DNA from 2 places in the Peribacillus sp. B65 genome. Region 1 is predicted to be linked to the other one. Evidence: predicted binding sites of a transcription regulator. Region 1 holds the regulator's gene; the other holds the start of a gene.

Region 1 (15,458 bases):
AGGTATCATGGAATTCACGATGGAACCTTTAGTTTCCAGTGATTTCAAAACGAATCCACACTCTGCAATCATCGATGGGTTGACGACGATGATGATCGGGGACAGGAAAGTGAAAGTCCTTGCATGGTATGATAATGAGTGGGGTTACTCCAACCGGGTAGTGGACCTAGTGAAATTGGTTGGCTCCGAGTTGAAAAAAACTTCCGAAGTCGAATTATCAGTAAAATAAAATGAAATAACTGAGCCTGCTAAATTTTTTTAGCGGGCTATTTTTGATTTTTTATCGGATTTGAAGCAGTTATAGAGAATGGTGACCTAACGCATACCATACTTTTCTTTTGCATCTGCTCCTGGTTTTCCAACTTTCTCAATCACTAGTTCAACCAGAAGCTCTAAGATATGATCATCATGCGTATTTCCGGGTGTTACTATCGTCCCTAACACAAATCCATTGCGTATGATGCCGAATGAAACGAATAGGCAAACTTATTTTGTTCGTTCATCATTCACATAATAGTAGCTACTCTCAGTATCAGTTGAACTGCCCTTAATCTCCTTGGTTTCTTCCTTAAATAGACTGTAGGTAAAAGGAGTTCTATCTTACTGTTAAAACAAAGTTGATTGGAACGGAAGGTACGAGACTCCTGCGGGGAAAGTGCGTCCAAGGGAGACCCCACAGGCGCAATGGCGCCGAGGAGGCTCCCGGACCGCCCGCGGAAAGCGAGTGCCAGGAGTGGAAATCAACGGCCTAATATACTGTAGACAAACTCAATTATTGAGTTTGTCTACAGTCAGAGCCTGCTGAATTTTTTAGCGGGCTATTTTTCATGCAGTGATCCATGAATTCCCGGCTGCTTTATGGCGCTGAATAAACCGAAGACGGAATTTGCTCCACATTTGAACCTTCGCTATATCCCTATTACATATAAAGTTTATCTTTCCAAAAATTCAATTTGGAGTTGCAAAAAAAATTCAAACCATATATACTATGAATCGTGAACTTCTTCAATAGCGGTTTGCATGATGGCTACTTAAAGGGTTAGGACCTCTTTGGACTAACTTTCCCCCGTGGTAGTTATCAGAACTTATTTTTAAATCATGGTAAGGGGGAAGCTTAATATGGAAACAGCTTACACTATGGAAACTATGGGTAGACACGTCATTTCTGAACTTTGGGGTTGTGACTTTGAAAAACTGAACAATATCGATTTAATTGAAAAGATTTTTGTTGATGCTGCTTTGAAATCAGGTGCAGAGGTACGAGAAGTTGCCTTTCACAAATTTGCTCCACAAGGAGTCAGCGGGGTTGTCATCATTTCTGAATCACACTTAACGATTCACAGTTTTCCAGAACACGGCTATGCGAGCATTGATGTCTATACATGCGGTAACTTGGATCCGAATATTGCGGCAGATTATATTGCAGAAGCTTTGAATGCGCAAACACGTGAAAACATAGAATTACCACGTGGATTAGGTCCTGTACAAATGAAAAAAGCCAATATAAGTGCCCTATAAAAAACACGTATACACAGAGATGCCATGGGTGCATCTCTTTTTTAATGCAATCAATCGGCAGTCTGCTTCCCTTTATAGGGGAGGATGCCCTTGTAGCATAAAAACTTTGACAACGGTGCTTCAACGGCAGAACAAAAAGTGCCTGCTGCCGGAAGTTACACTTTTTACTTGTACTGGCCGTTCCATTTAATATAAGATTAAGATAGAGAAGTAATTCCTTGGGGAACATTTAGATAGGGGAGTCCTACATAAAATACGGAGCTGATAATGATGAAATGCCCATCATGTCAATATAACGGAACAAGAGTGCTCGATTCCAGGCCAGTCGATGAAAGTAAATCGATTCGACGACGCCGTGAATGTGAGGCATGTGGTTTTCGATTCACGACATTTGAAAAGGTGGAGGAAACACCGCTTATTGTAGTGAAAAAGGGCGGGACGCGGGAAGAGTTCAGTCGTGATAAAATCCTGCGTGGCTTAATCAGGGCTTGCGAAAAACGCCCGGTTCCCTTGAAAGAACTAGAGCAAATTACCAGTTATGTAGAAAAAGAACTACGCAACCAGGGCATATCGGAAGTGAAAAGCGACAATGTCGGCGAGATGGTGATGGACAAGCTGGCAGAAGTCGATGAGGTTGCCTATGTAAGGTTCGCATCCGTCTATCGACAATTTAAAGACATCAATGTCTTTATCGATGAATTGAAAGATTTGATAAATAAAGAAAGAAAGTAGAGCTGAAGATTCACTTTGGCTCTTTTTTCACTACATCTTTTGAAAGGTTTGAATGGAGATGTCAAAGCATTGGCAAGAATTGCTCCCAGCTGATTCATATTTGGTCTCATCTGCGGGGCTGCTTCATGACTATGATCGGAAAATACTTACCCGACTATATCAACCTCTTATTGGACCTATATGCATTAGCCTATATATGACGTTATGGAGTGAGTTGGAGGAGAACAGGCTATGGTCGGAAACCTCCTCACATTATCAATTAATGAATACCATCGGCCTTAAGTTAGCTGATATTTACGAAGCCCGGCTTTTACTTGAGGGAATCGGTCTGTTGAATGTATATAAGAAATCGAAAAATGAAACGAAGGAATTCATCTATGAGTTAAACCCGCCGCTTTCCCCCCAGCAGTTTTTCACGGATGGAATGCTGAATATTTACTTATACAAAAAAATCGGTAAAGCGCAATTCAACCGGTTAAAGAGATTCTTTTGTGATGACCATATCTTAACCGATCAATATGAAGGTGTGACTAAATCTTTTGCGGAAGTATTCTCATCAGATCATTTGGACTCTTTATATGTATCGGATGAAGCGAAAAATGAATGGCAGCCGATGCCTGAACAGCAATACATCGATCGGACGGAAGGCGTCGAGCCATCGGGGTTTGATGACTTATTTGATTTCGACCTTTTATTTGCCGGGATAAAATCCTCGATCGTACCGAAAAAGGCATTTACTCCGAAAATAAAAAATACGATTGCCAAACTTGCTTTTTTATATGGCATCGATCCGCTTGAAATGCAAAAACTAGTAATGGATGCCGTTTCATTGGATGATGAGATCGATGAGGAAGTGCTCAGAAAGGCGGCAAGGGACTGGTATCAGATTGAACGACAGGCCGATATGCCTTCCCTTGTCAATCGGGTGCAGCCGATTCGTGAACGGACGCAAAAAGAGGAACCGAAAACACAGGAACAAGAGTTAATCCGCCATTTGGAGACGATTTCCCCAAGGGAGCGGCTGATGCAATTGTCTGGCGGTGCAGAGCCATCAAGCGGTGATTTGAAAGTCGTTGAGGGCGTGATGATCAATCAAAAGCTGAATCCGGGTGTCGTCAATGTATTGATTGAATATGTCATGCTCAAAACGGATATGAAGTTCACGAAGGGCTATGTCGAAAAGCTGGCAGGCCATTGGGCACGACTGAAGGTCTCCACGGTGGTCGAGGCGATGGAGCTGGCTAAAAATGAACATAGGAAATATCAGGACTGGGCTCAAGGAAGCAGGAATGCTGCGAAGGGCGGCCGGAAAAAGGCGATACGTGAAGAAGTGGTTCCGGAGTGGCTTGAGAAAAAAGAAGAATCACAGAAGGAGCAGAATGCAGATCAGCCTGAATTGGATGCCCAGAAACGCGAGCTTCTGGAGAAATGGAAGCAGTGGAAAGCAGGAGGTGAAATGAACGATGGAAAAGATTAATAGGTCTCTTAATAAATTGGCGAATACAAATCAATTTCAACAGCGTTATGAAAAGCTGAAACAGGAGATTTTTGAAAACGAACAAGTGCGGTTATTTATGAATGCCAACAGCTCGACGGTCACGAAGGAAATGATTGATAAAAACTTGGGGAAGCTTTATGAGTTCACTTCACAAAGCAATAAGTGTGATAAATGTCCGAGCTTGGATGGCTGCATCAATATGATGCAGGGGTATTATCCCAAATTGGTGGTTCAAGGGAAAGCCCTGAACCTGCATTATGAAGTCTGCCCGCGGAAATTGGCAGAGGATGAAAAGCGGAAACGGGAAAAGTTGATCCGCAGCCTGTATGTACCGAAGGATATTTTAAAGGCGAGCATTGAAGACTTTACCCAAACGGATAATGAAAACAAACGCTTGTCTGTCTTAAGTAAAGCGATGTCGTTCATTATGGAATATGAGCCAGGTAAAAGGCAAAAAGGCTTATATATTTATGGGAAATTCGGCGTTGGGAAAACGTACTTATTAGGTGCGATTGCCAATGAACTTGCAAAAAGGCAAATTTCCTCCCTTATTGTCTATGTACCTGACTACTTGAGGGAACTTAAGGGATCGATAGGTGATAATACGGTCAATGAAAAAATTGAAATGGTGAAAACGGCACCTGTCCTCATGCTTGATGATATTGGAGCGGAGTCCATGACGAGCTGGGGACGCGATGAGGTTTTTGGTCCGATTTTACAATTCAGGATGCTGGAAAACCTGCCAACGTTTTTCACTTCGAATTTTGACTTGAATGGCCTGGAGAACCACCTGACCTTTTCACAGCGTGGTGAGAAGGAAGAAGTGAAGGCGGCCAGGGTACTGGAAAGAATTCAATATTTAGCTGAGCCGGTCAAGCTTGATGGCATGAATCGGAGAAGATGAAGAAAAGTGGTCTCTTAATGGAGGTCACTTTTTTCATCTTACAAGGCTCATCCTACTTCTAAACACGTCCCCATCCCCATATACATGAAAAAAGAAGCAAGGGGGAAGGGGGGATGTCGTAGTGCAAATTTCGTTTCAAAACGATTCAGAGGCATTGAAATTACTGAATTTCGTTTCTGTCCATCCACTGGGGGCAGAATTTCAAGCATATATTCGATTTCTTCCGCAACAAGGCATGTATGTGGATATGACGGAGTCTTCAGGTGATGAATGGCTAATTCTGCTTCGTGATGCATTTCATTCTTTTTTATTGGAAGAAAAGACGCTTCCTGTTCTGGAGCAAATAATAGTCGGTAAATTTTTTTATAGGGAACGGGAAGAAATTGAAGCAATCATTGAAATTGCATCATCAATCATCGAGGTGGAAAGAACCAGGAGTCAAGATGAAGCATTCAGTACGGAGAAACGATTGATTGAGGAGGGACTTCAAAGCATCTTGGCTGGAAAGGTATCTTTTTCATTCGATTCTTTTACGACCTTCCGTTTGAAATCATTTCAGCACACGTTGGAAAAGTATGTCGTCAAGGCGATTGATGAATACAAGCTGGAACAGGACTATCAAAATTTCATTGCTACGCTCCGTGATTGCCTTCAAGGGCAGGAGTCGAAATTAAGAAAGCTTCACCTGGTCAACCGGGATGGTTTTCATTTCTATGATCAGAAGTTCAGCAAGCTCGACCGCCCAAAAATCAATAGTATGATCGACAGGAGGCTTCTTGCCAAAAGTTCACTATTTCTCGATACGGTGATACTTGCCCCGCTTTTATCGATTGCTCCTGAAAACTTGTGTATCTATACCGATGACAAGGATGAGGGGCTGATCCAGACCATTTCAAGGATTTTCGAAGAACGGGCCACTATCCTGCCACTTTCGTCATTTTCTATCCATTTGAATGATCTTTCGTGGAAAAAAGAAAATTAACCTTGATTTTCACCGTATAACAAATTATAATTTCCTACATACTATTAAAAAACTAAAAGTTATGATGAGGACAAGGGTATTCTAGTCGCCGATTATCAGAGAGGGGAGCCAACAGGCTGTAAGCTTCCTATTCGCATGGAACACTTACCACCTTTAAACTTCGGCTCGGAAAGCAGGCATCCTGTGAATATGAGCTGACGGGAAGCTGCCGTTACCAAGTTACAAGTGCCATTTTGCCGTGAAAAGCAAGCTGGAACGAGGGTGGAACCGCGGGTTAATGATATTTATTACTAAGCTCGTCCCTGTTTTATACAGGGACGGGCTTTTTTGTGTTGTAATGGAATCAAATACCTGTAATTTGTTCGAACAATAAGAAGGAGTGAAACTCAATGTCAGAATTACTGAAAATATCTTTTCCTGACGGAGCGGTTAAGGAGTTTGCTAAAGGCACAACAACTGAAGACATCGCTGCATCCATCAGTCCTGGTTTAAGGAAAAAATCCATTGCCGGAAAATTCAATGGTGAATTATATGATTTGAAACGGCCGATTGAACAAGATGGTTCAATCGAAATCGTCACACAGGACACAGCGGATGCTCTTGAAGTATTGCGTCACAGCACAGCGCACTTGATGGCACAGGCGATCAAACGTTTGTACAAAAACGCTAAATTCGGCGTAGGTCCAGTCATCGAGGGCGGCTTTTACTATGATATGGATCTGGAGGAATCATTGACTCCCGAAGACCTTCCATTGATTGAAAAAGAAATGAAGAAAATCGTCAACGAGAACTTGGAAATTTCCCGCATCGAAGTAAGTCGTGATGAAGCGATTTCCCGTTTTAAAGAAATAGGCGACGAGTATAAATTGGAGTTGATCGATGCAATTCCTGCCGATCAGCAGGTAACGCTTTATGAGCAGGGTGAATTTTTTGACCTTTGTCGTGGAATTCATGTTCCATCAACTGGGAAAATCAAAGAATTCAAGCTATTGAGCATCGCTGGAGCATACTGGAGAGGCGATAGCAAAAACAAAATGCTGCAACGCATTTACGGTACGGCTTTCTATAAAAAAGAAGATTTGGCCGAACACCTGCGTTTCCTTGAAGAAGCAAAGGAACGTGACCATCGTAAAATCGGTAAAGAATTGAACTTGTTCATGAGCTCACAGAAAGTGGGGCAAGGGCTGCCGATGTGGTTGCCAAAAGGAGCGACCATCCGCCGGACAATCGAAAGGTATATCGTGGACAAGGAAGAACGGTTGGGTTATGACCATGTCTACACACCTGTAATGGGTAGCGTGGACCTTTATAAAACTTCTGGACACTGGGATCATTACCAGGACGGCATGTTCCCTGTCATGGAGATGGAAAACGAACAGCTTGTCCTGCGTCCGATGAACTGCCCGCATCACATGATGGTCTATAAAAACAGCATCCACAGCTACCGGGAACTGCCAATCCGGATTGCCGAGCTAGGCTTGATGCACCGCTATGAAATGTCAGGTGCCCTTTCAGGCCTTCAGCGTGTACGTGGGATGACATTGAATGATGCACACATTTTTGTCCGCCCCGACCAAATCAAAGAAGAGTTCAAGCGCGTTGTGAACCTGGTTCTGGAAGTATATAAAGATTTCGATATCAAGGATTATTCATTCCGTCTGTCATATCGCGATCCGCAGGATACAGAAAAATACTTCGATGATGATGACATGTGGGAAAAAGCGCAAAGCATGTTAAAAGGCGCCATGGATGAACTTGGTCTGGATTACTTTGAAGCGGAAGGTGAGGCGGCATTCTACGGTCCTAAGCTTGATGTTCAGGTACGTACTGCTTTAGGGAAAGATGAAACGCTTTCCACTGTTCAGCTTGATTTCTTGCTTCCTGAACGTTTTGATCTTAATTACGTCGGTGAGGACGGCAAGCAGCATCGTCCGGTTGTTATCCACCGCGGTGTCGTTTCCACAATGGAACGTTTTGTCGCTTACTTGATCGAAGAATACAAGGGGGCATTCCCGACTTGGCTTGCACCTATCCAAGCACAAGTGATCCCGGTCTCACCTGAAGTGCACTTGGATTATGCGAAAGAAGTACAGGAAAAACTTAAGGCGCAAGGCATTCGTGTCGACCTGGATACACGTGACGAGAAAATCGGTTACAAAATCCGTGAAGCGCAAATGCAAAAAATCCCGTACATGCTGGTTGTTGGAGACAATGAAGCCAAAGAAGGCAGCGTGAATGTACGTAAGTACGGTGAACAAAAATCCGAAACGATCGCTTTTGAAGATTTCGTTTCAGCGATTAAGGCTGAAGTAAGCCGTTAACATCAAAAAGAGGGGCACATATAGTTGTGTCCCTCTTTTTAATTATGGCATGATAAAAATGAAACCATCATGTGAAAATATGTACAGCAATGAAAAGGAGGGGCAGCATGAAAAAGAAATTTACTTATCTATTCGGACCGACATTCCTTGTCATCATCATCTTATTGTTATTGGATGGTTATCGACAATATGCCATCGTCCCGGTCCTGTTATTTTGGATAGCCCTATTTTCTTGGGACGCCATTGAGAAAAAGAAAAAGGCGAAAGAAAACTCTTAACATTTGATGGCTTCTGTCAGTATGGACTGTAACCAAAGGGGGAGTGGGGATAAATGGAGATTAGAAAGGCTTCAAGGGAAGACGCGGATAACTTGGCTGCTCTGTTCAATCATGTTGAAGATTCCGGGTATATGCTGTTCAACCCTGGAGAAAGAAAAGCGACAGCGAAACAAATGGAGAAGCAAATGGAGCAAATCGAAAAAAATCCCCTTTCCGTTTTCCTCGTTGCTGCTAGCGGCCATGAACTGTATGGTTACCTGATCTTATTGGGCAATCAAATGGGCCGAACGAGGCATTCAGCCAAAATCGTCATCGGCATCAATGAAACTGACCGGGGAAAAGGCATTGGTACGAAGCTATTTCAAAAAATGGAGGAGCATGCACGGACAAACGGAATCCGGCGCCTGGAATTGTCCGTGATTGCAAACAACGCCCCTGCGCTTTCCTTATATCGAAAGATGGGTTTTGAAAAGGAAGGAATAAAGCGGGAATCATTGTTTTTTGATGGGAAGTATCATGATGAATATTTTTTGTCCAAATTACTTTAAAAAACGTATTGTCAAATAACTGAATGTCTGATAATATTAATTTTGTTGTGAAAAACGAATAAATTAGCATTTGACAAGTCATCAGTGTTTATGATATATTTCTAAAGTGAATTGAATACGTGTTTGATGAAAAGAAGAAGCACCCGCTTCTCACCTGGTTGACGCAAACAATGCAGTTAACAGGTCATGATTTGATTATTTGGATCTTTCTGAATGAGTCTATCAGTGTGGGTGCAGCATGCATCCACACTTTTTTATTATGATTATATCCTGTAAGCGAGTTGTGAGCGTGACCGAATTTATTCAAATATTCGTATTCGCCAATATCTTTGGAGGTGGCTAACTATTAGTAAAGACGCGATGGTAAACGAGGGCATCCGAGCCCGTGAAGTTCGTCTTATTGACCAAAACGGAGAACAACTTGGAATTAAAACGAAATTCGAAGCATTGGAAATTGCCGCTCGTGTAAATCTTGATCTAGTTTTAGTTGCTGCAAATGCAAAGCCTCCGGTAGCCCGGATCATGGACTACGGAAAACACCGCTTCGAGCAGCAAAAGAAAGACAAGGAAGCACGTAAAAATCAAAAAGTCATCAGTCTGAAAGAGGTTCGTTTGAGCCCGACGATTGAAGAACACGATTTCAATACGAAGCTTCGCAACGGTATTAAATTCCTTGAAAAAGGCGATAAAGTAAAAGCTTCTATCCGATTCAAAGGACGTGCCATTACGCATAAGGAAATTGGTCAACGTGTACTCGTTCGTTTTTCTGAAGCATGTAAAGAAGTGGCTACAATCGAGCAACACCCAAAAATGGACGGGCGCAGCATGTTCATTATCTTAGCACCGAAAAACGAAAAGTAATTGTAAAGTAATTTGTAATGAGGAGGAATACCTTATGCCTAAAATGAAAACTCACCGCGGATCTGCTAAACGTTTCAAAAAGACTGGATCCGGCAAACTTAAGCGTTCTAACGCTTACACAAGCCATTTATTTGCTAACAAATCTACTAAGCAAAAGCGTAAGCTTCGCAAAGCTAGCCTTGTAAGCAAAGGTGACTTCAAACGTATTCGTCATATGCTAGACAACATTAAATAAGTTCGATTTATCGAGTTAAATAGGAGGGAAATAACATGCCACGTGTAAAAGGCGGTACTGTTACTCGCAAACGTCGTAAAAAGGTAATAAAATTAGCTAAAGGTTACTATGGCGCGAAACATATTCTTTTCAAAGTAGCTAACCAACAAGTAATGAAGTCAGGAAACTATGCTTTCCGTGACCGTCGTCAAAAGAAACGTGATTTCCGCAAACTTTGGATCACTCGTATCAACGCTGCAGCACGCATCAACGGTCTTTCTTACAGCCGTTTAATGCATGGTCTAAAGCTTGCTGGTATCGAAGTGAACCGCAAAATGCTTGCTGATCTTGCTGTTGCTGACGATCAAGCTTTTGCTCAATTAGCAACTGCTGCTAAACAACAATTAGACAAATAAGTCTGACTGATACAGCCACTCTCTTTTCAAGAGGGTGGCTTTTTACATATTTAAAGGAGGGAATAAGGATGCAAGGAGTATGGTTCATTGCTGCTTATATGATCATCACAAACATCATCGGGTTTGCCTTAATGGGAATCGACAAAAGGAAAGCGCGTAATGGGGAGTACCGGATCAGTGAAAAGACACTTTGGTTTTGGGCGGTTATAGGCGGAGGGACTGGGTCCTTTTTGGGGATGAAGCAATTCCGCCATAAGACGAAGCATGCCGCTTTTAAGTGGGGCCTGCCGATATTGATGATTCTTCAGATAGGCTTATTGATTAAGATATTCATTCAATTGTAATATGTAGCCGCTATAATGTATATGCTTGTAGAAGCAGCAAAGAGTAGCTGGAGGGAGAGCATGAATGATAAACTGACACTTGTGATGAGCTACGTTCAATCAGGAAGCGTGTTTGCACCGTTGATTTTTATCACTTTTCATTTATTAAGGCAATTTTTATTCATTCCCGTCATTGTGGTTTGCATGTCTGGAGGAGTATTATTCGGGGCAGCTTTTGGAACCATCTATTCGGTAATCGGTTTGACGTTGTCCAGTATGGCCTTTTATTTCGTGATAGGCAAATTTCCGAAAACAAAGGATAGGTTGCTGCGGCTTAAGAATAAGCTTTTTGGAAACCGAAAGCTAAACAGCCGGCAAATTGCAGTACTGAGGCTAATACCATTCATTCACTTTTACTTGCTGTCGCTTTGCTTATTGGAATCCAATAAAGGGCTGAAAAATTATTTTTATCTATCCTTCATGACTAATCTCCCTGTAGCATTCGTATATACGGTTTTTGGCCACTATATTGCAGATTTCAGTCCAACCCTGATCGTCATCATTTTATTATCCTTAACCTTATTGCTCTATTTATTGAGAGAGAAACAGACGGTCGTTCCCTGGAAGGAATTTTTTCGTTCAGATGATTAATATAGAGCCTTGAGTACATTTTTCTCAAGGCTCTTCATTACGTGTGATTTTTTTTCATTTTTGTAAAAATTCCTTAACAGGGCTTTTCCAATCAATAACGGCATCCGGATATTGTTTTTTTATGGCTTCCTCGATTTTTAAAAAGTCATTTCGCTTCAAGCCTTTTAGGCCGGCCACTTTCTTGGGCCATATGAAGATGGAGATGACCTCAAAGGAGCGTTCCGTCGTCCCTAGATACTTTTCCCCTTCAAACATCACCCCGTTGTACGTCAATAAAAAATTCTTTCGTATATTGGCTGTATCGTCGAGCAGAAAGAACTTTTTCTGTTCATGTGCCAGCTCTAATTTTCTTTTCGGATTAAATAGATATTTGATGACTGTATATATTAAGAAAATGATGAGAGCCAAAAGAATGAACCGCATGATCAATACCATGGAGCTACCTCCTTAAACAGAGTGATTCCCTTCATTTACGTATGGGTTTTTAATAAGTTTCATTTATTTGATATAATTTAGGGGAAGACAAGGAAAGAAGTGATGAAAATGAACATAGGTAAATTAATGGAAATGCAGGCAGCTTTGGATGAGCATATACAATCAAAGCATGAATTGGGTTCTGAAGACTTGGTGGAACGGAAGATACTTGCTCTTTTAGTGGAGCTTGGTGAGCTAGCCAATGAAACGAGATGTTTTAAATTCTGGAGTCTTAAAGGCCCCTCTGATAAAGAAACGATTTTGGCTGAATACGTGGATGGCATTCATTTCATTTTGTCACTCGGGATCGAACGGGGATTTGTACCGGAAGTTCCATCTGCCCCAACCATGCATCAGGAGGATTTTACTGTTCAATTTACTGCTATTTACGGCTACATCAGTGAATTTCGCACACAGTTGACAGAGTCATCCTTCCAAAAGGTATTTGCTGCGTATTTACAATTAGGGGAGTTGCTTGGATTTTCGGCAATGGATGTGGAAAAAGCTTATGTAAGCAAAAATGAAGTGAATTACGAAAGGCAAAAGCAAGGCTACTGATTGTTTATGTAATCGATTGTCTGTATAATTATTCTTGTAATGTAAGTTATAGGGAGGTAAAAGAATGGCTCAATTGGATGAAACGTTAAAGATGCTTCGGGACTTAACGGATGCTAAAGGCATTGCAGGAAATGAAAGTGAAGTAAGAAAAGTGATGACCGAATACATAACACCATTTGCGGATGAAATATCGACAGATGGTCTGGGGAGTTTGATTGCCAAGAAAACGGGAGATGAAAACGGACCGAAAATCGTCGTTACCGGGCATATGGACGAAGTCGGTTTCATGATCACCCAAATTGATGATAAAGGATTTTTGCGTTTTCAGCCGGTAGGGGGCTGGTGGTCACAGGTAATGCTGGCCCAGCGCGTGACGATCGTTACAGGTAAAGGTGATATAACTGGCATTATCGGTTCCAAGCCGCCACATATCCTGTCAGCCGATGCAAGGAAGAAGCCGATTGATATTAAAGATATGTTTATTGATATTGGTGCATCCAGCAAAAAAGAGGTTAAGGAATGGGGCGTCAAGCCAGGGGATATGGTTGTGCCATATTTTGAATTCACAGTCATGAATAATGAAAAGATGCTTCTCGCCAAAGCCTGGGACAATCGAATTGGCTGTGCAATCGCCATTGATGTGCTTAAACAGCTGAAAGAAAGCGACCATCCTAATGTAGTATATGGAATTGGCGCAGTGCAAGAAGAGGTCGGCCTGCGTGGCTCCAAAACATCCACATTCAAAATTCAGCCGGATATCGGCTTTGCCGTCGATGTCGGCATTGCTGGTGATACACCGGGGGTTTCCGAAAAAGAAGCGATGAGTAAGATGGGGGAAGGCCCGCAAATCGTCATCTATGATTCATCGATGGTGGCACATAAGGGATTGCGCGATTTCGTCACCGACACGGCTGATGAAATGAATATTCCTTATCAATATGAATCGATTCCAGGCGGCGGGACGGATGCCGGCTCCATCCATTTAACGGCAAATGGTGTTCCCGCTCTGGCGATCACGATTGCCACACGCTACATTCATTCACACGCAGCAATGCTTCACAGGGATGATTATGAGAATGCAGTTAAGCTCATTGTCGAAGTGATTAAACGCCTCGATCGCGAAGCGGTTGATCGGATCATTTACGAATAATATAGTGAAAGTAAAAAATGGAGAGGCCTAATTTAGGTCCTCTCCATTTTCTATTTCTTATTTCTACTTATCTTCGACGATTATATAGACCGCTTTGATGGGGCCATGGACTCCGACGACAAGGTCCATTTCGATATCAGCAGAGTTGCTCGGGCCTGTTATGAAATTGATGCAGGAAGGAACGACCTCGCCCCGTTTAACTTTTGAACGGATGGCCGCAGCAGCCTGGGTCATTCGCGGTACGATGGTGCTTTTTGGAATGATGGAAACATGGCAAGAAGGAAGGAAGCTGATGGAACGGCCGTGATCCTTGTCGCTGAACAAGACGACGGTCGCCGATTCTGCTAATGTCATCTCACTGAATGTGATTCCGATGTTAGCACTTTCGGCTTTTTCGATATTTTCTTTGCCGGCTTGGTGATCCCATATATGGACATCTTTTTCCTTTAAGATACCCTCTAACCCATAGTCGGAAAACCGATCGTCCTTAGGGATGATCAAGGGTCCGTTTCCAAGCTCCTCGATCACCTGTGTTAAACAATGCATCACTTTCTTGGAGTCGGTAACGTGAAATTGAGTATGCACCCGTTTACATTGCTCCTCCAATTCCGCGACAAGCTCATTTGGTGTCGCATGTTTCAAAACTTCTTTTTGGGGGGCGTGCTTCCATTCCGGAACGGAGATGCCTTCCGAAATAGGACCCCTTCCCAGGTTTTTGGCTATATTGTTTAAAAATGTCCCTTCATTATGGATGGTTCCATTCATGATGGTTTCCCTCCTTTTTCCCGATTTTTGAACCAGTCCCGAAAGCTCTCTTTCCCTGGAGCAGGGAACTCGCGGCTTTCTGTCCAAGTTTTGAGCGGTCCCGGTCCTTTCGAGATGATATCCCCCGTTTTAAAAGGGGACATCGCTGATGGTGCGATTTTGGAGCCGAATTTATAAAGCATAGGCGATGCCGCACCAATTCCGAAGGCCTTCATGGCCATCTTTTCTGAAAACGGCGCCATTTTTTCCTTTTCAACGATGACTTCCCGATGCTTCCTCAGTAAATCATGGAGAGGAATCTTTACCGGACAGGCATCTGTACAGGCGGCACAAAGAGTGGAGGCATATGGAAGTTCCTTGAAATCATCATAACCTCCGAGTAAAGGTGAAAGCACAGCACCGATTGGTCCGGGGTATATTGAACCATATGAATGACCGCCAACCTGGCGATAGACTGGGCAGACATTTATACAGGCAGCACAGCGAATGCATTGAAGAACGGATTGAAACTCAGTTCCCAAGATGGAGGAGCGTCCATTATCCACGATCACAAGGTGAAACTCCTCGGGTCCGTCTACATCACCTTCATCACGCGGACCGGTAAGTGCGGTGATGTAACTGGTCAATCTTTGGCCGACAGCGCTTCTTGTCAATAAGCTGACAAGGACTTCGAATTCATCGAATGTAGGTACAAGCCGTTCCATTCCCATCACGGTGATTTGCGTTTTTGGGAGGGCGGTGACCAAATCTGCATTTCCTTCATTCGTCACCAAACCGATCGAGCCCGTTTCAGCAATCGCAAAATTACAGCCGGTAATGCCCACATCGGCGCTTAAGAAATCTTTCCGCAGAATGCCCCGGACATGGGCGGTAAGCTCTTCCGGCTTTTCAGTTTGCGTATATGCAAGCTTTTCTTTAAAAACATCCCTAATCTGCTCCTTATTTTTATGGAGAGCAGGTGCGACGATATGGGAAGGGGGATCATGATCATCCACTTGTAAAATGTATTCACCAAGGTCCGTTTCAACGACATCGAGGCCAACTGCCTCAAGAGTGGCATTCAAATTGATCTCTTCCGTGACCATCGATTTGGATTTCACGACCTTTTTGGCATTCTTTTTTACAATAACATCCTTGATGTAACCGCTTGCTTCTTCAGCCGTTTGAGCGAAGAAGACATGACCGCCTCTTTTCGAAACATTTTCTGCGAGCTGGTGCAAATAGAAATCAAGGTTACTAAGCACATGCTGCCTGATTTCTTCCCC
Region 2 (15,458 bases), 2.3 Mb from region 1:
TCTTGAAGAGTTAATGACGCATCGGAAAGATATTGCCGTAAGGACAGAAGCCCACCATTTATTATATGAAAGATTGACGGCGTTCATGGATGGGGAAATACAAGCAATAGGTCAGGAAATCATTTACAAAAGAAGATCCTATGAATTGGTTTGGAAGGACAATGGGGATTTCCCGGGGATGATTGAAGGGTGTGTACGTTATGAAGATGAATCGGGTAATCTTGAATCCATTTGTGATGCTGCGAAAAAATGATGGCTTTACGATGATCGAAATGCTTTTTTCTTTAATGATATTAATGACGACGTCCCTTTTTGTTCTACAGCTTTTTTCAATCATTCACACCCAGATGGGGTCCGTTGATAAATTGCATCCTAAAGAGTGGGAGGTCTTTACCATGCAAATGAAGCAGGAGGTCCGGAGTTCCAAAGCTCAGGATGTAATGGGAAATAAATTATATTTGATGCTTTCAGATGAACAATTATCATCGTTTGAACAATATGAAGATAAGGTCCGAAGACGAGTGAATGGTATGGGGCATGAGGTCATCTTACAGAACATTTCGAAATTCCGGGTTGAGAAGGATGGCAGTGTCATTGTTATAAATATAACGGATAAAGCAGGGACTACTTTCAGTCGAAGATTTCATCCTTTCTTTAGGAATGTCACGAAAGTCGATGAATAATCAAAAAGGAGTCGTTTTCCCGATGGTCATGATTGTAGCGAGTGTTTTCATCATGTTCACAATACTAATGATCGATCAGTTTATCATTGATAAAAAATTTTATAAAGAAGTGGAAGAATCGCTTGTGGCCGACCATCTTGTCCATTTAGCGATCAAGGATGTGACGGCAGAGTGGGGCGAAGAGATCCCAAAAATCATCCAGGGGGAAATTTCATACCCTAATGGTGTGGTGCGGTATTCCGTAATGAAAGAAGAAGGTCCTTATGTCTATATCGAGTTCTCTTCCACGACTAAAAATGACCGCGAGGGAAGGGTCATCATTCAATACGATAAAGAAGCTGGGAAAGTGAAAGAATGGTTGGAAAAGCAGGCTGTTTAATACGCAAAATCAACATTCTTTTAAGTCAGGTACACGTGTTCAGGGAACAACCAAAGGAATAAAAGCTACGTAAACGGGGCATACTTTGCATAGGGTGATTATTTTATATGTCTACAAACGCTTATATTAAATATCTGACTCAGCAGCTTGTCGAGTATTTTAATCTGACGAAAAAAGAACGAAAAGAAAAGCGCCGTCACAGAAAAGAGGATAAAAATCATGGTATGTCCCATTGGTTTGGCATTGTCCCTTTTGCTTTGTCGATGTTCGTAAGGAAAAATATCAAAAAATAAAACAGATGTCCTGAATTTAGGGCATCTGTTTTTTTATTGTTCTTACTTATCCCAATGCCCTATCAGAAAGGTAAAATAACCCTCCGTTGATGATGGATATTCGGATGTTGGGTTCATATTGAGCTTTTAAGGCATCTTTTTCGGTAAAATAGCTCTCACTTTTTTCTTCCATATCCTTGTAAAAATGCTCCAATAAATTCAAGTCATTCTGCCAGCGAAGCATTGCTTCCTCTGCCCAGGAATGGTCATCATCCTCGAAACTGGTCCTGATGTATGTATCCAGTCTTGCCAATCCGCTCTTGGGCATTATGAGCGGTGAAAGCGTAAAGGAGTAATCCGGTATTTTGGGGGTGACCTTTATCGGTAAAACCCGATGGTGAAACCTTTCCATGATCTCACCTGAGATTAAATTCAAACCGATCGACATGAAGGTATCCTTTTTACGATCGCATTGATAGGATATTTTCACATTCAGGGTCAGCCAAGGAAACAAAGGATTATTTCCCCCTTTTGATGGAGGGGTATCCTCAAAAAGTCTAGTATATCCTGCCAGCTTTTTGGTAGATTGAATAATCTGGTGAAGGCGAGGGGAGCCAAAATGAATCATTTCTCCCTTTAAATCGGATGGAGCTAGTTCTGGATCGGTAATGAAAGTCATCTGTGCTGGGTTTGGAACGCCGCCTGTTTTTTCTAGATAATGCCAATAAAAGGGTCTGTTCATTAATTCTTTATCCATATCAATCGTCAATTGGACTGTAAGGTGGGTTGGTGCATTATCCAGTATTTCACAATCATTGGCTTTAAAGTAAGTTATTAAAAAATCATGAATTTCCCGTTGCTGCATGAACCTCACCTTCCTTCATTGATTGGGCGAATTGGATTAACGATGAAAAATTATCCATCTTGATTTTCATTTCGCCCTCTGTTTTGGATTCGCCGACTACATCAATCAAATATTCTTCAATGTTGTTAATATCCAGTTTGGTTAGAATATCATCCAATTCGCCGATTACTTTCTCGAATAAATTTATTTTTTCATATAGTAACTTTAGAATATGTTCTTCCACTGTATTTTTCGTGGCAAAGTTATAAATCATCACATCTTCTTCCTGACCAAGGCGGTGTATCCGTCCGATTCTCTGTTCGAGCCTCATCGGGTTCCATGGCAGGTCAAAATTAATCAAGTGATGGCAAAACTGAAGGTTTATCCCTTCTCCGCCAGCTTCTGTTGCAATCAATACCTGTATATTTTTTTGGAATAATTCTCGCATCCAGTCTTTCTTTCCGCGCTTAAAACCGCCTCGGAAAGGAACTGAAGAAATTCCATTCTGCTGTAGGTACCATTGTAGATATAGCTGAGTCGCCCGGTATTCGGTAAAGATAATGACTTTATCATCAATTTTCTTGATCAGTTCCAAAGCTTTTTCAGCCTTTGAGTTCTGAACCGTTTCATTCACTTTAGAAAATAAATCATCAAGCTTTGCCAAAAAGTCAGGGGAAGGCTGATCATATTTATTTTTCATATTCTTTAATGTATAAAAGACCGCCTCTCTGCTGCTGCATGCTTCCCTTTGGAGAGTGAGAGCCGAAAAGGCGCTTCCTTTAGAACCATCCGAAATAGGTTTGAATTTGGAAACAGCATCGTACAATGCTTGTTCCGTTGGAGAAAATTCAATGGTGATGGTCTCCACATGCCGTTTTGTCCATTCAATGCCAGTATCGGCCCGCCGGTTTCGAATCATGACAGTGTTGACAAGTTCCTTTAGGTGTTCATCTTCAATAATGTTCCGGCCTTTCCCTTTATACTTTTCTGAAAAAAGTGAGGCATTTCCCAAGTGGCCTGGTTTCAATAACGAAACGAGGTGGAAAATTTCCTCGACTTTATTTTGAATCGGAGTGGCTGTCAGGAGTAAACAAAATTTCTTTTTCAGATTTTGGACGAATTCATAGTTCTTCGTCTTATTATTTTTAAGTTTATGAGCTTCATCAATAATGATGAAGTCGTATTCCTGCTTGAAAATGATATCTCGATGTGGAGCTCGTTTCGCTGTATCAATGGATGAAATGACCACATCACAGGAGTCCCAAACATAGCTTTTTCTCTGAACGACTGCCGGTATATGAAACTTGGTATTCAATTCAAAAGCCCATTGTGTGACAAGGGAAGCCGGAACAAGGATCAAAACTTTTTTTACAAGGCCCCTAATCATATACTCTTTTAGGATCAATCCAGCTTCAATTGTTTTTCCGAGCCCTACCTCATCAGCTAAAATGGCCTTTCCATTCATCTTTTCCACCACTTGCTTGGCTGCTTCCAATTGATGGGGAAGCGGGGTTAACTGCGGAAGGTGCTTGGGCGCCTGTAAACCTTCAAAATCAGGGATGATAAGATTTTCCTCCATTTGAACCGCGAGCTTATAAAGCTCCCAGTTTCCCCATGGACCGTCATTTTCCATCTTTTGCAGAAACTCGTCATTCCATTCAGAATTAAAGGATATATTGATTTTCATAGAAATAACTCCCTCTTAAATCATATTTTCCTTAATAAAAGGTCAAAACCCGAACATTTCATATGTGAAGTAAGAAAAATATTTCTCTTCAAAAGATATTGCAGAGATAAGTTTCTTAGGGTAGGATATAAGTATATTTAGAAAATTCCAATTTCCCAACGCTACAAAGAATCTTTGTACATCGATTTTGCAGTTCGCGTTTTCTTAGTATGGGCTATAGACTTCTAATTTATCCAAGATTACTGAAGGAGACCAATCAAACGGTTTCTGAGGTTTCAGGAGAATTGGCAGAGAATGCATTCCACGATGCTCAGAGGTTTTACCGATGTTTGGTGGCTTATTCGCTTCCTTTCATTGGTAGACCATTTATATGCGGGTGAAGATAAGGGGAGAGACTACGGATGTAGCGCCGAAGGAGCAAACTTAGCAGTGAATCTCTCAGGCAAAAGAACTCTTATTGGACGCAACTCTGGAGAGCGCCGCCCGTTTTGGGACGGCCACCAAAGGGGAAAACCTATTACATAGGTAAACTTTCAGGTTTCAGGACAGAGAAAAAGCTCAAACGGGCTTTCTCTGTCCTTTTTTGTGCTTTTTTCACATCATGAATCAGGATATATCTGATGCGTAATGACAAGAAGCTTTTGATAATGAAGCCAATTAATTTAAAAAAATCTGAAGGGGGTCATTTTTTGACCGATTTAAAAAGAACACCACTATTTGAGGTTTATCGTGAATACGGAGGTAAAACGATTGATTTTGGCGGCTGGGAACTTCCTGTCCAATTTTCGGGTATAAAGGACGAACATGAAGCCGTACGTACAAAAGCGGGGTTATTCGATGTTTCCCATATGGGTGAAGTCGATGTTAAGGGTCCTGGGAGCCTTTCCTTTTTACAAAAGATGCTGACTAATGATATATCAAAGCTGAAACAGGGCGGTGCCCAATATTCCGCCATGTGTTATGAAAACGGAGGCACGGTTGATGATCTAATCGTGTATAAAAGGTCTGAGGATGACTATCTGCTCGTGGTCAATGCAGCGAACACAGAAAAAGATTTCAATTGGCTGCAAGCTCATTTATCGGAAGATGTCCAAATCAAGAATGTATCTAGTGACTATACACAGCTGGCACTTCAAGGGCCAGCTGCAGAGAAGATTTTACAAAAACTATCGGGAAATACTGCTTTAAGTGAAATTGGATTTTTCAAGTTCAAGGAAAATGTCATGATTAACGGTATCTCCACGATGGTATCCCGTACTGGATACACTGGTGAGGATGGCTTTGAGATATATAGTGACAGTGAAAATGGTCCAGCCCTTTGGAAGGCGATTATGGATGCCGGAAACGAAGAGGGAGTTCAGCCGATTGGTTTAGGTGCTCGTGATACCCTGCGTTTTGAAGCGAAACTGCCGTTGTATGGGCAGGAGCTTTCAGCAGACATCACCCCGATAGAAGCCGGGATTGGTTTTGCAGTAAAAGTCGATAAGGAAGTTGATTTTTTCGGGAAAGCCGTTCTTGCTGAGCAAAAGGAGAAAGGAGCTCCTCGCAAGCTTGTGGGAATTGAAATGATAGACCGTGGCATTCCACGTCATGGGTATAAGGTCTACAGCGGTGATAAAGTCATTGGCGAGGTCACGACCGGTACCCAATCACCAACGTTGAAGAAAAACGTGGGTTTGGTACTTATCGATAAGGAATTTTCAGTGCTGGATGCGGAAGTCGAAGTGGAGATCCGTTCCAAACGTTTGAAAGCCGTTATAATACAAACACCTTTTTATAAAAAACCACGTAAATAGAGGGGAATGGTCATTAGATGAAACATCGTTATTTACCCATGACAGAGCAAGATAAACAAGAAATGCTGAAAGCGATAGGGGTATCCACTGCTGAAGAACTTTTCAATGATATCCCTGAGAGCGTTCGTTTTCAAGGAGAATACGATATCAAGCCTGCTAAATCGGAACCAGCATTAATGAAAGAATTATCAAGGCTTGCTGCCAAGAATGCGGATCTTAAAAACTATGCCTCCTTCCTTGGTGCGGGTGTCTATGACCATTATGCACCGGTCATCGTCGATCATGTTCTATCCCGTTCTGAATTTTACACGGCTTATACACCCTATCAGCCTGAAATTTCACAGGGAGAGCTTCAAGCAATCTTTGAATATCAAACGATGATATGTGAATTGACGGGCATGGATGTGGCTAACTCCTCCATGTATGACGGCGGGACAGCGCTGGCTGAAGCAGCCATGCTTGCTTCAGGACAGACACGCCGCAAGAAGATTCTCATTTCAGGAACCGTTCATCCTGAATCAAGAGAAGTCGTGAAGACATATGCGAAAGGGCAACGCGTGGAAGTGATCGAAATTCCTTATAAAGACGGTGTGACGGACTTAGCTGCTTTAAAGGAATTGGCGAATGAGGACATTGCAGGAGTGATCGTGCAATATCCGAACTTTTTTGGCCGGATCGAGCCATTGAAGGAAATGGAAGAAATCATTCATGGCGTCAAATCCATGTTTATCGTTTCCAGTAATCCGCTTGCATTGGGAGCTTTGACATCCCCTGGTGCACTCGGTGCAGATATCGTAACGGGGGATGCTCAGCCATTCGGCATTCCAGCGGCATTCGGTGGACCTCATTGTGGATATTTTGCGGTTACTAATAAACTTGTTCGGAAAGTTCCAGGCCGACTCGTCGGTCAAACCGTGGATGAAAATGGTAAAAGGGGATTTGTACTAACGCTACAAGCTCGTGAACAGCACATTCGCCGTGACAAAGCCACATCCAACATTTGTTCCAATCAAGCTTTGAATGCGTTGGCAGCTTCTGTTGCAATGACCGCCCTTGGGAAAAAGGGTGTCAAGGAAATGGCCGTGCAAAATATTCAAAAAGCACATTATGCGAAAAAAGCAATTATGGCAGTAGGGGTGGAAGTGATATTCGACGGTCCTTCGTTCAATGAATTTATCATTAAACTGCCTGCTTCGTTTTCAGAAATCAATAAAAGCCTTTTTGAAAAAGGGATGATCGGCGGCTTTGATTTAGGGACGGTTTATCCTGAGCTGAAAGACCATATGCTGGTTGCGGTAACTGAACTTAGAACAAAAGAAGAAATTGATGCACTTGCGCAGGAATTGGGGGATCAACATGAATAATCAAGATCAATCACTCATTTTTGAAATCAGTACTTCCGGTCGAATCGGGTACAGTCTGCCAGAAATGGATGTTGCAACTATTCCGCTCGAAGAAATTCTTCCTGCCGACTACATCCGTGAAGAAGAGGCAGAACTGCCTGAGGTGTCCGAACTGGATATCATGCGTCACTATACAGCACTCTCCAAACGGAATCATGGGGTGGATTCGGGTTTTTATCCGCTGGGTTCATGCACGATGAAATATAATCCGAAAATAAATGAAAACGTGGCACGTTTCAACGGCTTTGCCCATATCCATCCATATCAAGATCCGGCTACCGTTCAGGGAGCATTGGGACTCTTATTTGATTTGCAGGAACACTTAACTGAAATCACCGGGATGGACCAAGTGACATTACAGCCTGCAGCAGGTGCACATGGTGAGTGGACAGGGTTGATGATGATTCGCGCTTTTCACGAAGCGAATGGCGATACAGAACGGACGAAAGTGATTGTACCTGATTCTGCACACGGTACGAATCCTGCCTCTGCCACTGTTGCCGGACTTGAAACGATTACAGTGAAATCCGATGAAAATGGATTAGTCGACCTTGAAGATTTAAAGCGTGTTGTCGGACCTGATACGGCGGCCTTGATGCTGACGAACCCCAATACATTGGGATTATTTGAAGAAAACATCTTGGAAATGGCACAACTTGTCCATGATGCAGGTGGGAAGCTTTATTATGACGGAGCCAATCTGAATGCAGTCCTTTCAAAAGCACGCCCGGGTGACATGGGCTTTGATGTGGTTCACTTAAATCTCCATAAAACATTCACGGGTCCGCATGGCGGCGGCGGTCCGGGTTCTGGTCCTGTAGGTGTGAAGTCGGACTTGATTCCTTACTTGCCTAAACCTCTTATAATTAAACAAGGTGAGCAATTCGCTCTTGATTATGATCGTCCGCAATCCATTGGCAGGGTAAAACCTTATTATGGTAATTTCGGGATTAACGTGAGGGCATATACGTACATTCGTTCAATGGGGCCTGATGGCCTTAAAGCCGTCACCGAAAATGCGGTCATCAATGCCAATTATATGATGCGCAAGTTGGAACCTTATTTTGACTTACCATATAATCGTCATTGTAAGCACGAATTCGTATTAAGCGGACGCCGGCAAAAGAAATTGGGGGTTAGGACTCTTGATATAGCCAAAAGATTACTGGATTTCGGGTATCATCCTCCAACCATTTACTTCCCGTTGAACGTGGAGGAAGGAATGATGATAGAACCGACTGAAACCGAGTCAAAAGAAACGCTGGATGCGTTCATCGATGCGATGATCCAGATTGCCAAGGAAGCGGAAGAAACCCCGGAAATCGTTCAGGAAGCTCCGCATACAACCGTTATAAAGCGGCTTGATGAAACTCTTGCTGCAAGAAAACCTGTTCTGCGTTATCAAGCCTAGATTGATAGCTTATACGAAAAAAATCCCTGCCTGCCGGCGGGGATTTTTCATGTTTATGTAAGATTTCATTAAAGTCCAGCAGTTAACTTTCTTTTCCTTGAGCTATTGAATTAAAAAGAGCCCATGCGGAGATGGGGTCTTATTTCTTTGCTTTGATTTTCCCAGTCCACATTTTGAAACCGCCCTTTAGGTGAAAAAGTTCCCTGTAGCCCTTTTTGTATAGCATGGCTGCAGCTCTGCCGCTGATGATTTCGCTTTGAGCGTACAAATATACAGGCTTGTCCGGCCTAATTTCGACCAAGCGTGTTTTCATTTGAGTCATAGGGATGTTTCTTGCGCCTAAGATATGGCCATTATCGAAATCATTCGGTTCCCGCACATCGATTAGCTGCACTTTTCTGTAGTTAGCGATAAATTCGTCCTGTGTTAGTGTTTTAACGATTTTACGCTGGCGGTACCAATTAAAAAGTGAATACGCAATAACCACTCCTAAGATGATGAGCAGTGTATATAATATTTCCAAACATAAAAACTCCCTTCTACCTTAACGAATACAGACAATCTTTATTATATAATTGCTTTACCCAATAATCAAAAAGAATTTTCATCAAATTCTTCATGGACTTGATGGTACTTTCTTTTTTAGAGTGTTAAAGTCTGTTAAACTACTACATGTGAGTTTTTTGTGGGGTATTGAAAAACAGTCTATCGAAACGAGGGGTAAGGATGGCTAAAGATAAATGGGGTTTTATAGATTCGGGGTATTGTTCACCGGCTTTTAATATGGCACTGGACGAAGCTCTGTTAAACTGGCAAAGCAAAGGGGAAATTCCGCCAATCATACGCTTTTACGGCTGGGATCCAGCTACATTGTCGATCGGTTATTTTCAAAAGGCGGAAGCGGAAATTGATATCGAAGAGGTCAAAAGGCAGGGCCTTGGTTTTGTACGCAGGCCAACAGGAGGACGAGCGGTCCTGCACGAGCATGAATTGACTTATAGCGTAATCGTTCCAGAATCCTATCCGGGAATGCCGACTACCGTTACTGAAGCATATCGTGTCATTTCTGAAGGAATATTAATGGGATTCAGGAATCTGGGATTGGAAGCTTATTTTGCCGTGCCTCGAACCGATCAGGAAAAAGCGGCTTTAAAATCGCCCAGGTCTTCGGTTTGCTTTGATGCTCCAAGCTGGTATGAACTGGTCGTTGAGGGCAGGAAGGTCGCTGGCAGCGCTCAAACCAGGCAAAAAGGCGTCATCCTTCAGCACGGATCCATTTTGCTTGAACTTGATGATGATAAGCTTTTTAGCGTATTTAAATTCTCAAATGACAGGGTTAAAGAGAGAATGCAAAAAAACCTAAAAAACAAAGCTGTGGCCATAAATGATATTGCAGGGAGAAAGATTACCATCCCTGAAGCGAAAGAAGCTTTTGAAAAAGGTTTTGCCGAAGGACTTTCGGTCGATTTAGAGCCATACGTCCTCACCGAAAAGCAATTGCTGGAAGTGAAGTCCATTGCAGAAAGCAAATATGAAAGCGATGATTGGAATTTCATGAGATAGAGGAAGCATAATTAGAGTGGATAATAAAAAAGTTTTTTCAGATTTGTTTGACCAAATAACGCATCCCTTGCAGGGATAAGCCCTAAAAGGGATGGGGAAAAAGCAAGGTCCAAATTAATTGAAATCTGATGAAAAATTATTGTAAATCGACATTTTCCTCCCTTTTGCTAACTATATTAATTGATTTATCGTTTGACAAAATTAAAAGTTATTCAAAACAAACACAATATATAGTAGTTGAAATATTTAATGCGACACTATATGTTGATTTTTGAGTTTCGCTATGATAAATTTAGGGTACTTGTTAAGCGAAACGGACATGTAAGGTTACATAAGGATTTTTGCGGCAGCAAGAACGGATCTTGAAACATATAAAGGAGAGGGAATTATGTCGGTTGTAATAAAAGAAGCTTTAAAGGTTGATCTAGAAAGGTTGAATAAGGATATTTCTTTATTTCCCCAGGTTCACCCTGTAACTGCTGATATGAAAATGGCGCATAAGGGAGTGTCCCGTCTAGTCATGCTTGACCGCTATTCTTTTAAGGATACTGAAAAAATCACACTCTCGGCAGGCGATTTCGTCGTGTTGACGATTAAGGAAGATCCGAAATTCCCGGCAAGGGGTCTCGGTTACATCGTTGAAATAGATTGGGAAACCAAAAAAGCGAAGGTTTTGGTGGATGAAGAGTTCCGTGGCGTTCTGGATAATCCGGAAGAAATGGAGACGGGAATTGTAAACCGTCCTTTGGATATTATCGAAAAGCCGCTTGAAATATACTATGAACAAATTGCGAAACGTAATGCAACGGGATTGGCATCAGTGGAAACCACGGAAGAAAAGAGAACGGAATGGTTCAATAAATTCTATGAAGAATTAAAAAACCTTAATTTCGTCCCGGCAGGACGAGTATTATATGGTGCAGGTTCCAATACGGATGTTACTTATTTCAACTGTTATGTAATGCCATTCGTACCGGATTCACGTGAAGGTATTTCAGAACATAGGAAACAAGTGATGGAAATCATGAGCCGCGGCGGCGGAGTGGGAACGAACGGGTCGACACTGCGTCCAAGAAACACTCTGGCAAAAGGCGTAAACGGAAAATCCTCGGGTTCTGTGTCGTGGCTTGACGATATTGCGAAACTGACGCATCTGGTTGAACAGGGCGGTAGCAGACGCGGCGCGCAAATGATCATGCTTGCTGATTGGCATCCTGATATTGCAGAGTTCATCATTTCTAAAATGCAAAACCCAAGGATTCTGCGTTACCTAGTGGAAAATACTAAAGACGAAGCGATCAAGAAATATGCGACGGATAAATTGAAATTCACGCCGCACACGGAACAGGAAACGGCTATGTATCAAGGGATCATCAATTATAAGGAGATTCCTGGCCAAGGTGGATTCAGCGAGAAAATCATTAGGGATGCAGAGGAAAAGCTCCGTACAGGGGGAACTTACAGTGTCCATAATTCTGATTTTCTGACTGGAGCCAACATCTCGATTTGCCTGACTAAGGAATTCATGGAAGCGGCGGAACAAGATGCGGAATACGAATTGCGTTTTCCTGATGTTGAAAGCTATAATGCCGAAGAAATGGCCATTTACAATGAAGAATGGCATAATGTCGGCGATGTTCGCGAATGGGAGAAAATGGGTCACAAAGTCCGTGTTTACCGTAAAATCCGCGCTAAAGAGCTTTGGAATTTAATAAATATTTGTGCAACATATTCTGCTGAACCAGGTATTTTCTTTATCGATAATGCTAATGAAATGACGAATGCCAAAGCATACGGTCAACAGGTCGTAGCGACGAACCCTTGTGGAGAACAGCCATTGGCCCCATATTCAGTATGTAACCTTGCGGCAGTCAATCTGGCTGAGATGGCTGATAAAGAAAGCAAAACCGTTAATTTCGAGAAACTTAAGCAAACTGTCGAAGTCGGTGTGCGTATGCAGGACAATGTCATTGACGCAACTCCTTATTTCTTGGAAGAAAACAAAAAACAGGCACTGGGTGAGAGACGGGTTGGACTTGGTGTAATGGGTCTGCATGACCTTTTGATCTACTGTGAGACGGAATATGGCTCTGAAGAAGGAAATATCCTGGTTGACAAGGTGTTTGAAACGATTGCGACGACAGCTTACAGGGCTTCCGTGGAACTTGCTAAAGAAAAAGGCAGTTTCCCGTTCCTGATCGGGTCAACTGACAAAGAAACCGATGAGCTTAGAACACGTTTCACACAAACCGGATTTATGGAAAAAATGCCTGAAGATATCAGGGAAAGTGTTGCTGCACATGGCATCCGTAACTCTCATTTATTGACAGTTGCTCCTACAGGAAGCACAGGAACTATGGTCGGGGTATCAACAGGTCTTGAACCATATTTCTCCTTCACGTATTTCCGCAGCGGCCGTCTTGGTAAATTCATTGAAGTTAAGGCTGACATTGTACAGGAATACTTGGACCGTCATCCAGAAGCCGATACAGAAGAGCTTCCAAAATGGTTCATTTCCGCTATGGAATTAGCTCCAGAAGCACATGCTGATGTTCAATGCATCATTCAACGCTGGATTGACAGCTCGATCAGTAAAACGGTAAATGCTCCAAAAGGATATACTGTCGAACAAGTTGAAAAAGTATATGAACGTCTATACAAAGGCGGAGCAAAAGGCGGTACTGTATATGTGGATGGCAGCCGTGACAGTCAGGTTCTTACGCTCAAAGCGGAAGAAAACCAAATGGACGAGCAGCTTGAAATGGATGAATTGACAGATGTGGAAGTAAAGAAAAAAGTCGTATTGGTCGATACGATAAATGAACTGCGTTCGACTAACGTTACGATTGGGTCGGAAGTGGGCAACACTTGTCCGGTGTGCCGTAAAGGCGAAGTCCAGGAAATGGGCGGATGCAATACTTGCACGAATTGCGGAGCACAATTAAAATGCGGGCTATAAGCTGATGTAAGGGAAGCCGTTAAGTATGCTGCAAAGCCTATCTTAACGGCTTTTTTTAGTGTCTTAAATGTTTGTTAGTTACCGTCTGTTCAATTACAAACCAATAGAGAAGACCGAATCATCGTAAATTCGGTCTTCTTTTTGCGTTCAATCAACCATTTTCATTTTGCTGCCCTATTTCCTTCTCGGCTAGATATTGGTTTCCATCTTTCAATACCGAAAATTCATCGACCGAGTCTCCAGGTATATTCCTTGGATTTGGATATTTATTATCTGTTTGGACGGTGATCGCTTGTTTGCCCGTTCCATTTGTCAAGAAATCTCGTTTTTTATTAGCCATATTGCATCTCCTTCATTTTGAATTTCCAAGTAAAAACAATCATGATGATAACAGAATTAAGAAAAACTATCCTTATGAATTAGATTGTGTAGTTCGATTAAAAGTATGAACAGAATGGAGAACGGAATGAAACCCTTTATGCCACAATTAGTGTATATAGAGCCCAGGGCACTGGAATACCCTCTTGGCCGGGAATTGAAGAAGAAATTCGAAGATTTGAACATTGAAATCCGGGAGACCACATCCCATAACCAAATTAGGGACCTTCCTGGGGAAAACGATTTGCAAAAATATCGCGTCGCCAAATCGACGCTTGTGGTAGGAATCAGAAAAACATTGAAATTCGATTCTTCAAAGCCATCTGCTGAATATGCCATCCCTCTTGCTACAGGGTGTATGGGGCACTGTCACTATTGCTATTTACAGACGACACTCGGATCGAAACCATATATTAGGACATATGTGAATCTTGACGAGATTTTCGAGGCAGCCGAAAAATATATAAATGAGAGAAAGCCTGAAATCACACGTTTTGAGGCAGCCTGTACATCGGACATTGTCGGAATTGACCATTTGACACATTCTTTAAAAAGGGCCATAGAATATTTTGGCAAAAGTGAATATGGGGTTTTAAGATTCGTAACTAAATTTCATCATGTCGACCATCTGTTGGATGCTGAACATAATGGAAAAACGAGATTTCGGTTCAGTATAAATTCGCGTTTTGTGATAAAGAATTTCGAGCCTGGCACATCGAGCTTCGAGGAAAGGATGGAAGCGGCACGCAAAGTGGCAGGTGCCGGATATCCTCTGGGTTTTATCGTAGCTCCCATATATCGTCACGAAGCATGGAAGGATGGCTATCATGAATTATTCGAACGATTAAGCGAGGCGTTAAAAGGGGTGGATATACCGGATTTGACGTTTGAATTAATCCAGCATCGGTTCACTGGTCCAGCAAAAAAAGTGATTCAAAAAAACTACCCGAAAACAAAATTGGAACTGGACGAAACGAAGCGTAAATATAAATGGGGCCGATATGGCATTGGTAAATATGTTTACCAAACCGAAGAAGCCGCAGAACTGGAAACGACCATTCGTGGGTATATCGCGGAATTTTTCCCGAAAGCGGAAATTCAGTATTTTACCTGATGAGGGTAATTTCTATTTAAAACTGTCATAAATCCCTCTAATCCTGCTTAGAAATGTAAAGACCGGATTAGGGGAGGGCAGCTATGATTATTGACGGCGTTTTTTCCGGAGGCGGGATTAAAGGTTATGGTTTAGTGGGAGCCCTGCAGGAATTAGAAGAACGGGGATTTTTATTCCATCGGACAGCAGGTACAAGTGCAGGATCCATAATTGCAGCTTTCGTGGCAGCTGGGTACACCGGAAAAGAAATGGAAAAGCTATTTCTTGATATAGATTTAAGCGGCCTGCTGGATAAAAGGCGTGGTCTTTTGCCTATCCCGCTTGCCAAATGGCTCCTTGTATACTGGAAACTTGGCCTTTATAAAGGCGACGCATTGGAAGGTTGGATTGCCAGCAAACTTGCCGAAAGGAATGTAGTCACCTTTAAGGATGTACGACCGAAATCCCTTCGTATCATAACCTCTGACATCACAAATGGGAAATTGGTGGTTCTGCCTGATGATCTGCCGAACTATGGCATTGATCCGAATACTTTTCCAGTTGCAAAGGCAGTAAGAATGAGTTGTAGCATTCCTTATTTCTTTGAGCCAGTCAAACTCGATGTCGGAAAAAGCAAGTTCCTTTTTGTTGATGGAGGTGTTTTGAGCAATTTTCCTATGTGGTTATTCAATTCAGATCATGTAAGGAAGGAACGGCCGGTCATAGGCTTGCGGCTGAGTGTCGATGAGATATGGAAACCACATGAGGTGGATAATGCGGTTGAATTGTTCTCCGCACTATTCAAAACGATGAAAGATGCCCATGATGCACGATATATCTCCAAGAAACACGTCCATAATATTGTATTTATTCCGATGAAAGGCGTTTCTGCGATGGATTTCAATCTGAATGATGAACAAAAGGGTGATTTGATGAAAAGGGGTAGGCAGTGCACGAAAGAATTTCTTAAAAAATGGACTTATTGATGAT

The links. The regulator NrdR, encoded in region 1, represses ribonucleotide reductase genes. The targets are predictions, from matches to a motif close to AACACNATATATNGTGTT.
Region 2: ACSR9O_RS08845 (vitamin B12-dependent ribonucleotide reductase) is a predicted target of NrdR. The motif match lies at 10,259-10,276, and genes of this name have one in related genera.

Annotation. Positions count from the first base shown of each region.
Region 1 is NZ_CP195840.1:4,110,637-4,126,094, forward strand. Features, by position in the region: gene ACSR9O_RS19995 (glyceraldehyde-3-phosphate dehydrogenase) at 1-229, shown strand, start outside; partial or broken gene ACSR9O_RS20000 (IS5/IS1182 family transposase) at 334-573, opposite strand; gene speD (adenosylmethionine decarboxylase) at 1,138-1,518, shown strand; gene nrdR (transcriptional regulator NrdR) at 1,789-2,250, shown strand; gene ACSR9O_RS20015 (replication initiation and membrane attachment family protein) at 2,303-3,727, shown strand; gene dnaI (primosomal protein DnaI) at 3,714-4,652, shown strand; gene ytxC (sporulation protein YtxC) at 4,774-5,634, shown strand; gene thrS (threonine--tRNA ligase) at 6,024-7,955, shown strand; gene ACSR9O_RS20035 (hypothetical protein) at 8,063-8,233, shown strand; gene ACSR9O_RS20040 (GNAT family N-acetyltransferase) at 8,287-8,781, shown strand; ribosomal protein L20 leader region at 8,907-9,043, shown strand; gene infC (translation initiation factor IF-3) at 9,142-9,642, shown strand; gene rpmI (50S ribosomal protein L35) at 9,677-9,877, shown strand; gene rplT (50S ribosomal protein L20) at 9,913-10,272, shown strand; gene ACSR9O_RS20060 (DUF1294 domain-containing protein) at 10,341-10,616, shown strand; gene ACSR9O_RS20065 (TVP38/TMEM64 family protein) at 10,677-11,246, shown strand; gene ACSR9O_RS20070 (sigma-w pathway protein ysdB) at 11,301-11,681, opposite strand; gene ACSR9O_RS20075 (dUTP diphosphatase) at 11,790-12,278, shown strand; gene ACSR9O_RS20080 (M42 family metallopeptidase) at 12,343-13,428, shown strand; gene ACSR9O_RS20085 (LutC/YkgG family protein) at 13,492-14,196, opposite strand; gene ACSR9O_RS20090 (LutB/LldF family L-lactate oxidation iron-sulfur protein) at 14,190-15,458, opposite strand, start outside.
Region 2 is NZ_CP195840.1:1,786,985-1,802,442, forward strand. Features, by position in the region: gene ACSR9O_RS08790 (hypothetical protein) at 1-253, shown strand, start outside; gene comGF (competence type IV pilus minor pilin ComGF) at 201-683, shown strand; gene comGG (competence type IV pilus minor pilin ComGG) at 676-1,062, shown strand; gene ACSR9O_RS08805 (YqzE family protein) at 1,170-1,355, shown strand; gene ACSR9O_RS08810 (YqhG family protein) at 1,402-2,199, opposite strand; gene ACSR9O_RS08815 (DEAD/DEAH box helicase) at 2,177-3,865, opposite strand; glycine riboswitch at 4,242-4,329, shown strand; glycine riboswitch at 4,333-4,416, shown strand; gene gcvT (glycine cleavage system aminomethyltransferase GcvT) at 4,555-5,661, shown strand; gene gcvPA (aminomethyl-transferring glycine dehydrogenase subunit GcvPA) at 5,679-7,025, shown strand; gene gcvPB (aminomethyl-transferring glycine dehydrogenase subunit GcvPB) at 7,018-8,475, shown strand; gene ACSR9O_RS08835 (rhodanese-like domain-containing protein) at 8,615-8,998, opposite strand; gene ACSR9O_RS08840 (lipoate--protein ligase family protein) at 9,202-10,038, shown strand; gene ACSR9O_RS08845 (vitamin B12-dependent ribonucleotide reductase) at 10,427-12,997, shown strand; gene ACSR9O_RS08850 (hypothetical protein) at 13,149-13,337, opposite strand; gene splB (spore photoproduct lyase) at 13,464-14,489, shown strand; gene ACSR9O_RS08860 (patatin-like phospholipase family protein) at 14,573-15,454, shown strand.